Linked DNA regions of Longibacter salinarum. The protein of the gene in region 1 interacts with the protein of each later gene in a pairwise test. Links are inferred from orthologs where the notes say so. Each region holds a gene or a part of one and is shown on either strand. Other genes may lie near its edges.

What was found. The genes of interacting proteins can lie anywhere in the genome.
Region 2: the proteins of tsaE (region 1) and rlmB interact in binary tests that used the Escherichia coli proteins (3 or more experiments, as listed by UniProt). The link is inferred for Longibacter salinarum from one-to-one orthologs.

The regions. Positions count from the first base shown.
Region 1 is NZ_PDEQ01000005.1:64,962-69,522, forward strand. The notes cover bases 788-3,746. They hold tsaE (tRNA (adenosine(37)-N6)-threonylcarbamoyltransferase complex ATPase subunit type 1 TsaE), read left to right. Parts: upstream 788-2,032; coding sequence 2,033-2,461; downstream 2,462-3,746. Other genes in these bases: porX (T9SS response regulator signal transducer PorX), read left to right, coding at 788-1,861; udk (uridine kinase), read right to left, coding at 2,546-3,172; CRI94_RS10430 (YaaA family protein), read right to left, coding at 3,230-3,746. Outside these bases: CRI94_RS10410 (WG repeat-containing protein), read left to right, coding at 1-154; more of porX, read left to right, coding at 293-787; more of CRI94_RS10430, read right to left, coding at 3,747-4,030; CRI94_RS10435 (YtxH domain-containing protein), read right to left, coding at 4,302-4,561. UniProt on the Escherichia coli protein: Required for the formation of a threonylcarbamoyl group on adenosine at position 37 (t(6)A37) in tRNAs that read codons beginning with adenine.
Region 2 is NZ_PDEQ01000001.1:701,184-704,978, forward strand. Bases 801-3,795 are described here. They hold rlmB (23S rRNA (guanosine(2251)-2'-O)-methyltransferase RlmB), read right to left. Parts: upstream 2,683-3,795; coding sequence 1,918-2,682; downstream 801-1,917. Other genes in these bases: CRI94_RS02840 (lysylphosphatidylglycerol synthase transmembrane domain-containing protein), read left to right, coding at 801-1,946; CRI94_RS02850 (acetyl-CoA C-acyltransferase), read left to right, coding at 3,032-3,795. Also shown: outer membrane lipoprotein periplasmic chaperone LolA1, read left to right, coding at 52-696; more of CRI94_RS02840, read left to right, coding at 747-800. UniProt on the Escherichia coli protein: Specifically methylates the ribose of guanosine 2251 in 23S rRNA.

The DNA of each region.
Region 1 (4,561 bases):
CTCGCTCTGGGGATACATCGACCGCTCGGGGGATCTCGCCATCAAGCCGGCCTTTCCCCGCGCCTGGGATTTCCGGAATGGACTCGCCCGCGTCGAACTCCGGTCTGGACATCTCGCATACATCGACACCAGCGGCGCCACCGTTTGGCCATAGGTAAGGGGCGGAGAGCTTCGCTCCGAACGGTAGCCTGTGCGCCGCACGAAAACCGGGTGCCATCACGTTGAACGAGTGCCATCCCCCCGGACCGTTTCCCGGACATCTTCTTATCTCGCTCCTCCAGTTTTCCAACCTATGCCCGAACCACGCATCCTCTGGGCCGACGACGAGATCGATCTGTTGCGCCCCCACGTCATGTTTCTGGAAAAGAAAGGCTACGATGTGACGACCGTCGCCAACGGATCCGATGCCGTCGACATGGTGGCAGAAAACGCCTTCGATGTCGTCCTGCTCGACGAGCAAATGCCCGGCATGGACGGCCTGCAGACGCTGGAGGCCATCAAGGACGTGCGCCCCGAGGTGCCGGTCGTCATGGTGACGAAGAGCGAGGAGGAAAAATTGATGGAGGAGGCCCTCGGGGGACAGATCAGTGACTACCTGACGAAGCCGGTCAACCCGAGCCAGATCCTGCTCACGATCAAGCGCCTCCTCGAACGCCGACAACTGCAGCAGGAGTCGGTCTCGCAGCGCTACCTGCAATCCTTCGGCGAGATCTCGCAGGCCCTGCACCAGCCGATGGAGCACGCCGACTGGACAGCGCTGTACCAGAAGCTCGTCCGGTACGACATGGAACTGTCCGGCGACGACGGCGCCCGAGAGATCTTCCGAGACCAGTTCCAGGATGCGAACCGATCCTTCGGTCAGTTCATTGAGGACAACTACTTCGACTGGATTGCCAGTGTCGACTCGGATCCAGATATGCAGCGCCCCCCTCTCTCCCACGAGCTCGTGCCGGAGTTCGTGCTTCCAGAGGTGCGAGCCGGTGAGCGGCCCGTCATCTTCTTCGTGATCGATTGCATGCGCTACGATCAGTGGCTCGAGTTTGAGCCGCTTCTGCGCACCGACTTTTCCATTCAGACGGACTTTCACTACAGCATTCTCCCCACGGCGACGCCCTACTCGCGCAACGCGATCTTCAGCGGCCTCCTGCCCCGAGACCTGACGGACCGGTTTCCTCAGGCCTGGGATATGGCCGAGGAAAATGAGCAGAGCCGCAATCAGTACGAGGAAGAGTTTCTGCACGACCAGCTCGACCGGCATCATCTCAACGACCGGAGCCTGCGCTACGACAAGCTGATCGCAACCGAAGACGGACGTAGCTTCGCCGGGAAGGTCACCAACCTGACCCAGCACGACCTGAGTGCCGTCGTCGTAAACTTCGTCGACATCCTCGCGCACAGCCGGTCGGACTCCGACGTTCTGAAGGAGCTTGCCCCGGACGAACCCGCATATCGCTCGCTGACGCGCACATGGTTCGAGCACTCGTGGCTACTAGAAGCCCTCCGGACGCTCGCCGAGCACGACTGCCGCATCATTATCACGACGGATCACGGCGCCATCCGCGCGCTCCGCTCCACCAAAGTCATCGGCGACCGCGAAACGTCGACGGCCCTGCGCTACAAATACGGACGGAACCTGAAGTGCGACGAGGAAGACGCCATATTTATTCGGGACCCGGAGGAGGCCGGCCTTCCCGCGCACTCGATGAACACCAACTACATCATCGCCAAGGAAGACTACTACTTCGTCTATCCAACCAACTTCCACTACTACGAAAACCTGTATCGCGACACGATGCAGCACGGTGGATGCGCGATGGAAGAAATGATCCTGCCCGTCATCACCATGACGCCCCGCGGATAGCGTTCGGGCGTTGACACGTTGATACGTTCGTACGTTAACACGTTTATGCGTTGCGACGTTTGGCGCCACATTACGCAGCCTAAAACGCCACCACATAAACACCTCAACACGTACACACTCTCACACCTCAACACCTCCCCACCTTCATACTTCCACACTTCCATACCTCCAATGGAATCCGCTTTTCCCGTTACCACGCAGTCTGTCGAGGAAACGATGGACCTTGGTGCTGATCTGGCTGCCAGGCTGGATCCGGGCGCCGTTGTAGCGATCGACGGAGATCTCGGGGCGGGGAAGACCCATTTCGTAAAAGGCTTGGCGCGCGGGTTGGGATATTCCGAGCGGGAGGTTCGCAGTCCAACCTTTACCATCGTACAGGTACACGAAGGCGGATCGATGCCTCTCTACCATTTCGACGCGTACCGCGTGGGCTCGCCTGAGGAGTTTGTCGACCTGGGCTTCGAAGAGTACGTCTACGGCGAGGGCGTCACGGTGGTGGAGTGGCCGCGTCGCGTGGAGGATCTGCTGCCGGACGATACGATCTGGCTTCGCCTGGAGCACATCTCGGCGGAGGAGCGTCGAATTTCTAAGGGCCGGTGACGCAGGTCGGCACCTCGTAGAAATAGAAAAGCCAGCCGACAGGGCTGGCTTTTTCGTTGGATCAAACCGGTCACCGAACCTTCATCATCCGACTTTTTGAAGTAGGTCCTGGATGCGCGCCAGTACCATCTGTATCGCGACGTGGTTGTGGCCGCCGCGCGGAATGATGATATCCGCCTTGCGCTTCGACGGCTCGACGAACTCGATGTGCATCGGGCGAACCGTTCGTTCATACTGCCGGAGCACCCCGTCAATTGCGCGCCCCCGCTCTTGGATGTCGCGACGGATGCGCCGCATGAGCCGGATATCGTCGGCCGTGTCGACGTAGATCTTGATGTCCATCACCTCCTCCAGATCCGGCTCCGCGAGGACAAGAATGCCCTCGATTATGACGACCGGGCGCGGCTGTATCGTCTCCGTTTCGTCCTTCCGGCTGTGCGTGGTGAAGTCGTAGATTGGCTTCTCCACCGCTGACCCATCCACGAGTTGGTCGAGATGCTCGCGCATCAGCCCGGTCTCGAGCGCATCGGGATGGTCGAAATTGAAGCGCTCTCGCTTTTCCGGCGGATGCCCCGAAAGATCCTGGTAGTAGGCATCGTGATCCAGAACCGCGATCTGGTCCGAGCCGAATGCATCCGTGATGCGGCGTAAAACGGTGGTCTTACCCGAGCCAGATCCACCGGCGATTCCAATAATGACGGGCGATCGCATGAGCGAGCTTATCGTGCAGCAGAGAACAGAGGAATGAATCGAGACGGTGGCACGCGGTTAGCTCGTCGCCATCACCAGATTCCAGGTCTTCGTTTCGTCGTCAAATGTGGACGCCTTCTCGTCCCATTCGAAGTCGTCTGGATGCTCCCACTCTCGAAGATCTTCGAGGTCCTCTGCGGTCTCGCGTACGATGAAGTTTACGAGCTGGCCGCGCTGCACCTCCAGATCCGGTCCCGTGACCTCTTCGCCATCCTCCAGGAACGTTACCTCGACGCGCGCCTCGTACGTATGCTCATCCGTCCAGGCGGAGCGATTCACCTCAGGCAGCAGATCCCAGACCCATCGGCCCTCCAGGCTCTCGTTCAGTAGAGGACTGATATGCGGGCGCCAGTAATCTTTCACCGGACCGATCTCGCCAAAGTCGACATCCATTCCGAGGCGGTAGTTCGGAATGAGATCATCGGGACGCAGAAGCCCGAACAGACCCGAGATGATGACGCCATTCTCCAGCAGCCGTCGCTGGGCACCGGTCGGGAGATTGGCAAAGTCCATGGCTGCATACATGATGCCCGGGCTATATCGATCGAGCGCGGACATCAGCGGAGCATCGTAGATCTCCGAATTGACCTCAATAAACTGCTCAAGCTCATAGCCTTCCAGGTCAAAGGTCTCCGAGGCAAGGTCCTCATCCTGGATGACCTTTTGCAGATCGTCAATCAGAGCCCGGCGCTCGGGGTTGAGCTCGTCGAAATAATTAAACGTGCCCGAGGTCCGGTAATCGAACATGTCAGGTGCAAAGGGATTCCCCCCGGGCTGCTTGGTAGTGGCCGGGGCGAGCAGGACGGTAAGATTGGGCATGTAGGAGAGGCGCGTTCAGTGGAAAATGGGGCGTCGGGTCCAGGACAGACCCGAACAAGAAGCGGATCCGGATAACGCAGAGGGCGCGGGGACGCGTCGACCGGGCAACAGCAGAGTAGCGTGACAGGAGCGGTACCGCAAATATATCGATAGCACAGGCGAACGCGTCAGGCCGGAGTCCGACCCTTCACCCGTCCTTTGCGGCGTGCTACCGGTACCTGATACCGATTCGAGAATAGCGATCGCTGGTGCCACTCTCGACGGCAGATCGCTACTCCGATTCGGATGATGACCGGGACGCTGAACTTTGCTTGCGGAGCTCTTCGAGGAGAGCGTCGATGTCATCGCGGATGTGGTCGGCCTGGGCCTGCGCGTCTGCAACCATGGCGTCGCGATTTCGGCGGGCTTCGCTGACGGTGCTGGATCCGGTGTAGCGCCGAATCACATCACCTGCTTCTTTTGCCGCCCGTTGAATTTGATAGGCGATACGACGTCGGGCATCGGGTCCGCGCTTGGGGGCGAAGATCATCC
Region 2 (3,795 bases), on another replicon or contig:
CGGCTTCCGTCTGTCCAGGACGCTCCTCTTCTCCCATCTACGGTTTTCTCGATGGTTACCTACTTCCGTTCCCTGTTGTCCGGATTGCTCGTATTGTTCGTCGCGGTCTTGCCCGTCCAAGCGCAAACGGACTCGACACTACTTCAAGAGGTTCAAACCCGATACGAGTCCATTGACGGGATCAAGGCACAGTTCGTGCAGACGATCGAGTCCGAGTTTTCGTCAACTCGTCGTACCGAGGGTACGCTTTACCTCGCTGGCTCCAAATACCGTGTCGAAACGCCTCAGCAAACCTTTGTCACCGACGGCGGGACGACGTGGATTTACTCCCCGAGCCAGAAGCAGGTCGTGGTGAATACGCCGTCGGGCGATGGTTCGGATCTTACCCCAGAAACGTTCTTCACGAACTACGCCGCGCGCTACAGCGTCGAAACCTCACGTGACACATCGGCGAACGGTATCTCGTACAAGGTCCTTGACCTGAAACCTACCGACCCCGCCGCATCGTTTGACGACGTGATTCTGTGGGTTAACCCATCGAATCTCGTGATCGAACGCCTTCGGGTTCGTGATGCGAACAAAAATGTGATTACGATTCGCCTGGACGATATCGAGGTGAATCCGGGGCTCTCGGAAACCACCTTCCAGTTTGATCCTCCCGAAGACGTGGAGGTCGTGGATCTCCGCTCCTCGTAGCCCCTCCCGATCGTCCGTCCGCCTCTTTCTCGCCCAGTCTCTCTCGATCCGTGACGCGTCGTTTTCGTCGCCGCCTGCTTCAGGTTGGCAGTTTTGTTCTTGCCGCCGGTCTCCTCTATCTCGCGTTTCGAGGCATTGACGTCGACACCATCACGCGGGCGTTCCGGCAAGCCAACTACCGGTGGGTACCGGTTCTCGTCGTGCTTGTGATCGTAGCCAACTGGATGCGCGCCTGGCGCTGGCAGGTACTGCTGGAGGCGCTCCCGAGTGAAACCGCCCGTTCCGACACGGAGCGTCCGCCCGAACCGAAATTGTCGGATTCGTTCGCGTCCGTCATGATCGGGTACATGGTCAACTACGCGGCGCCGCGCATGGGTGAATTTGCTCGAACGGCAAATATGTCCACGCAGTCAAGGCTTCGCTTCAGCTCCGTCTTCGGCACCGTCGTGGTCGAACGCGTGTTCGACACCGCGGTGCTTGGATTTGCCATTCTTAGCTCGGGCATTCTCCTCATCGACCGTATGCCCGTCGTGCGCCAGACGTTCGTCGACCCCGTCCTCGCCCGCCTGGAGGCGTTACCGGCCCTTTCACTTGCACTCTGGATTCTCGCCGGCATTGCCGTCGTCGCAGGTATCGCCGGCCTCCTCTGGCGCCTATTCCAAAACGAGCAGTCGGCGTTGCGTCAGATGTGGACCAGTACGCTGCAGCCTGCACTGGTGTCCTTCAAGGACGGCTTCATGACGCTTCGCCGCTCCCCTCGTAGGTGGACGATCGTCTGGACGACAATCGGGATGTGGGGAGGTTATCTACTGATGGCGTACATCCCCTTTCGCATGCTTGGCCTCGCGGGTCCATACGACATCAGCCTGGTCGACGCCTGGATTTTGATGGCCATTGGGTCGCTCGGCCTTCTCGTGCCGTCCCCCGGGGGCATCGGCTCGTACCACTATGTGACGATCCAGGCGCTCGTTCTGCTGTACAGCATGCCCGAGGGCTCATCCGCCTCGTACGCGGTCCTGACGCACGCGGCGCAGCTCGTATTCTACACCATCGCCGGACTGCTCGCTCTCGTGCACCAGGGTGGCAGCTTCACCCGGCTATTTCAACAGAGGCCCTCAGATGTAGACGCATCGGCATCCGAAGAAGAAACGTCACCGATAAACGGCGAACGCGACTGCGTTTCTGGAGCCGGCAATACCTCTCAACTCTCGGCCGCATCCGTTACGAAAGGCGCGGACGAGCGGCTGTGAGCAGGAAGATGCCCGCGGCCACGGACACGTTGAGGCTCTCCGCCGGGCCCCGCATCGGAATCGACGCCAGCTCGTCGCATGCCGCAGCGACATCGGAAGCCAACCCTTCTCCCTCGCTTCCGAGCACAACGGCCATTGCGCGGTCGAAGTCCACATCCCACACGGTCGTCTCGGACGTACCCTCCGCACCGCAGACCCAGTAGCCTCGCTCCTTGAGTTGCTGCAGGACCGTCGGGAGGTTCGCCGCCCGAGCGATCGGAATCCGCGTGGCCGTACCCGCGCTGGCCTTGATCGCAGCAGCGTTGAGCGGGGCCATCGAAGACTGAGGAACGATGACGCCGTCCACGCCCGCGGCAACGGCACTGCGCAAGATCGCGCCGAAGTTTCGTGTGTCGGTGACGCGATCAATCACCAGAAGGAGGGGCTTCCGATCCTGAACGTCCGCCCACGTCGGCGCAACCTCCGTCAGCAAGTCATGAACAGAGGAGTACGTGATGGGGCTCGCGATCGCGACAACGCCCTGGTGCACCGCTCCCTGTGACTCATGGTTGAGACGTGCCTCCGGTACGTACTGCACGGGCACGCCACGCTCCTTCGCCGCGCTCCGAATGGCTCCGATCGCTTCGCCGGACGCGCCCTGCGCCAGCATGACTTTTTCGATTCCCTGATCGGCTCGCTCCAGCGCTTCCCGAACGGGATTGCGCCCAATGATGGTAGAGGTGTCGGCGTCGGCCATGGAGCGTCGGATCAAGTGAATAGCAGGTACAAGGACGAGAGTTGCATTGACGGAGACACGGTCTAGTTTCCCGTCGGGACGGAATTGTAAGTGAAGTGAACACCACGCCTCGCACCAACGTCCGTTATAAATCGATTCATATCAGCATTGGTACCCGGGAAAACCTGGCATATGCGACTCATCGGTTGAACTTAACACCGTTAAGCACTACCATAACGCGTCCAGACCGGTGGGTTCTCATCGACCTTTACCATCGACGCCTGGTCTACTGATCCAATCGCGGTAGCGCTTTCAAGGGCACCGCGTCGACCTTCTCTCGTCTGCGTCCTTCCCAAACTCCCCTGCGGCCATGAGCCGATCCATGAATGGCGTTTCCGGCGCCGGCTCCCGTACTCCCGTACTGATTGACGGATGCCGTATCCCCTTCCAGCGGGCCGGCACAGCATATACCGACCTGATGGCCTACGACATGGGCCGAATGGCACTCAAAGGACTGTTGATGCGGACCGGCGTCGACAAGGATGTCGTCGACCGCATCGTGATGGGCTGCGTCATTCAGGATGTGGAAACGAGCAACGTGGCTCGCGAAGCCGCCCTCGGCGCCGGCTTTCCGAAGCATATTCCCGCGTTCACCGTGACGATGGCCTGTATCTCAAGCAATCAGGCCGTGACCAGCGGCGTCGACCTGATCCGCGGCGGACTCGCCGATACGATCATTGCCGGGGGCACAGAAACCATGTCGGACCCGCCGATCCGCGTCAAGCGAAGCGTCCGGAAGCGGCTGTTCGAAGCCCGCAAGGCGAAAGGACCCGGCGACTACCTCGACCTGGTGAAAGGGCTCGGACCGTCGGACCTCGTCCCAGAGGCGCCGTCTATTGCAGAGTTCTCAACCGGCGAGGTGATGGGAGAGAGTGCCGATAAGCTTGCGGCCATGTTCGGCGTCAGTCGGGAAGATCAGGACGAATACGCTCTCCTCTCCCACCATCGAGCGGCCGCCGCTCAGGAGGACGGTCGACTCGCCAAAGAGCTGGTCCCGGCCACAGTCCCTCCGGATTTCGACGTGGTCGCCCACGACAACGTCGTGCGGCCCAATACGACGCTCGAAAAGCTGGA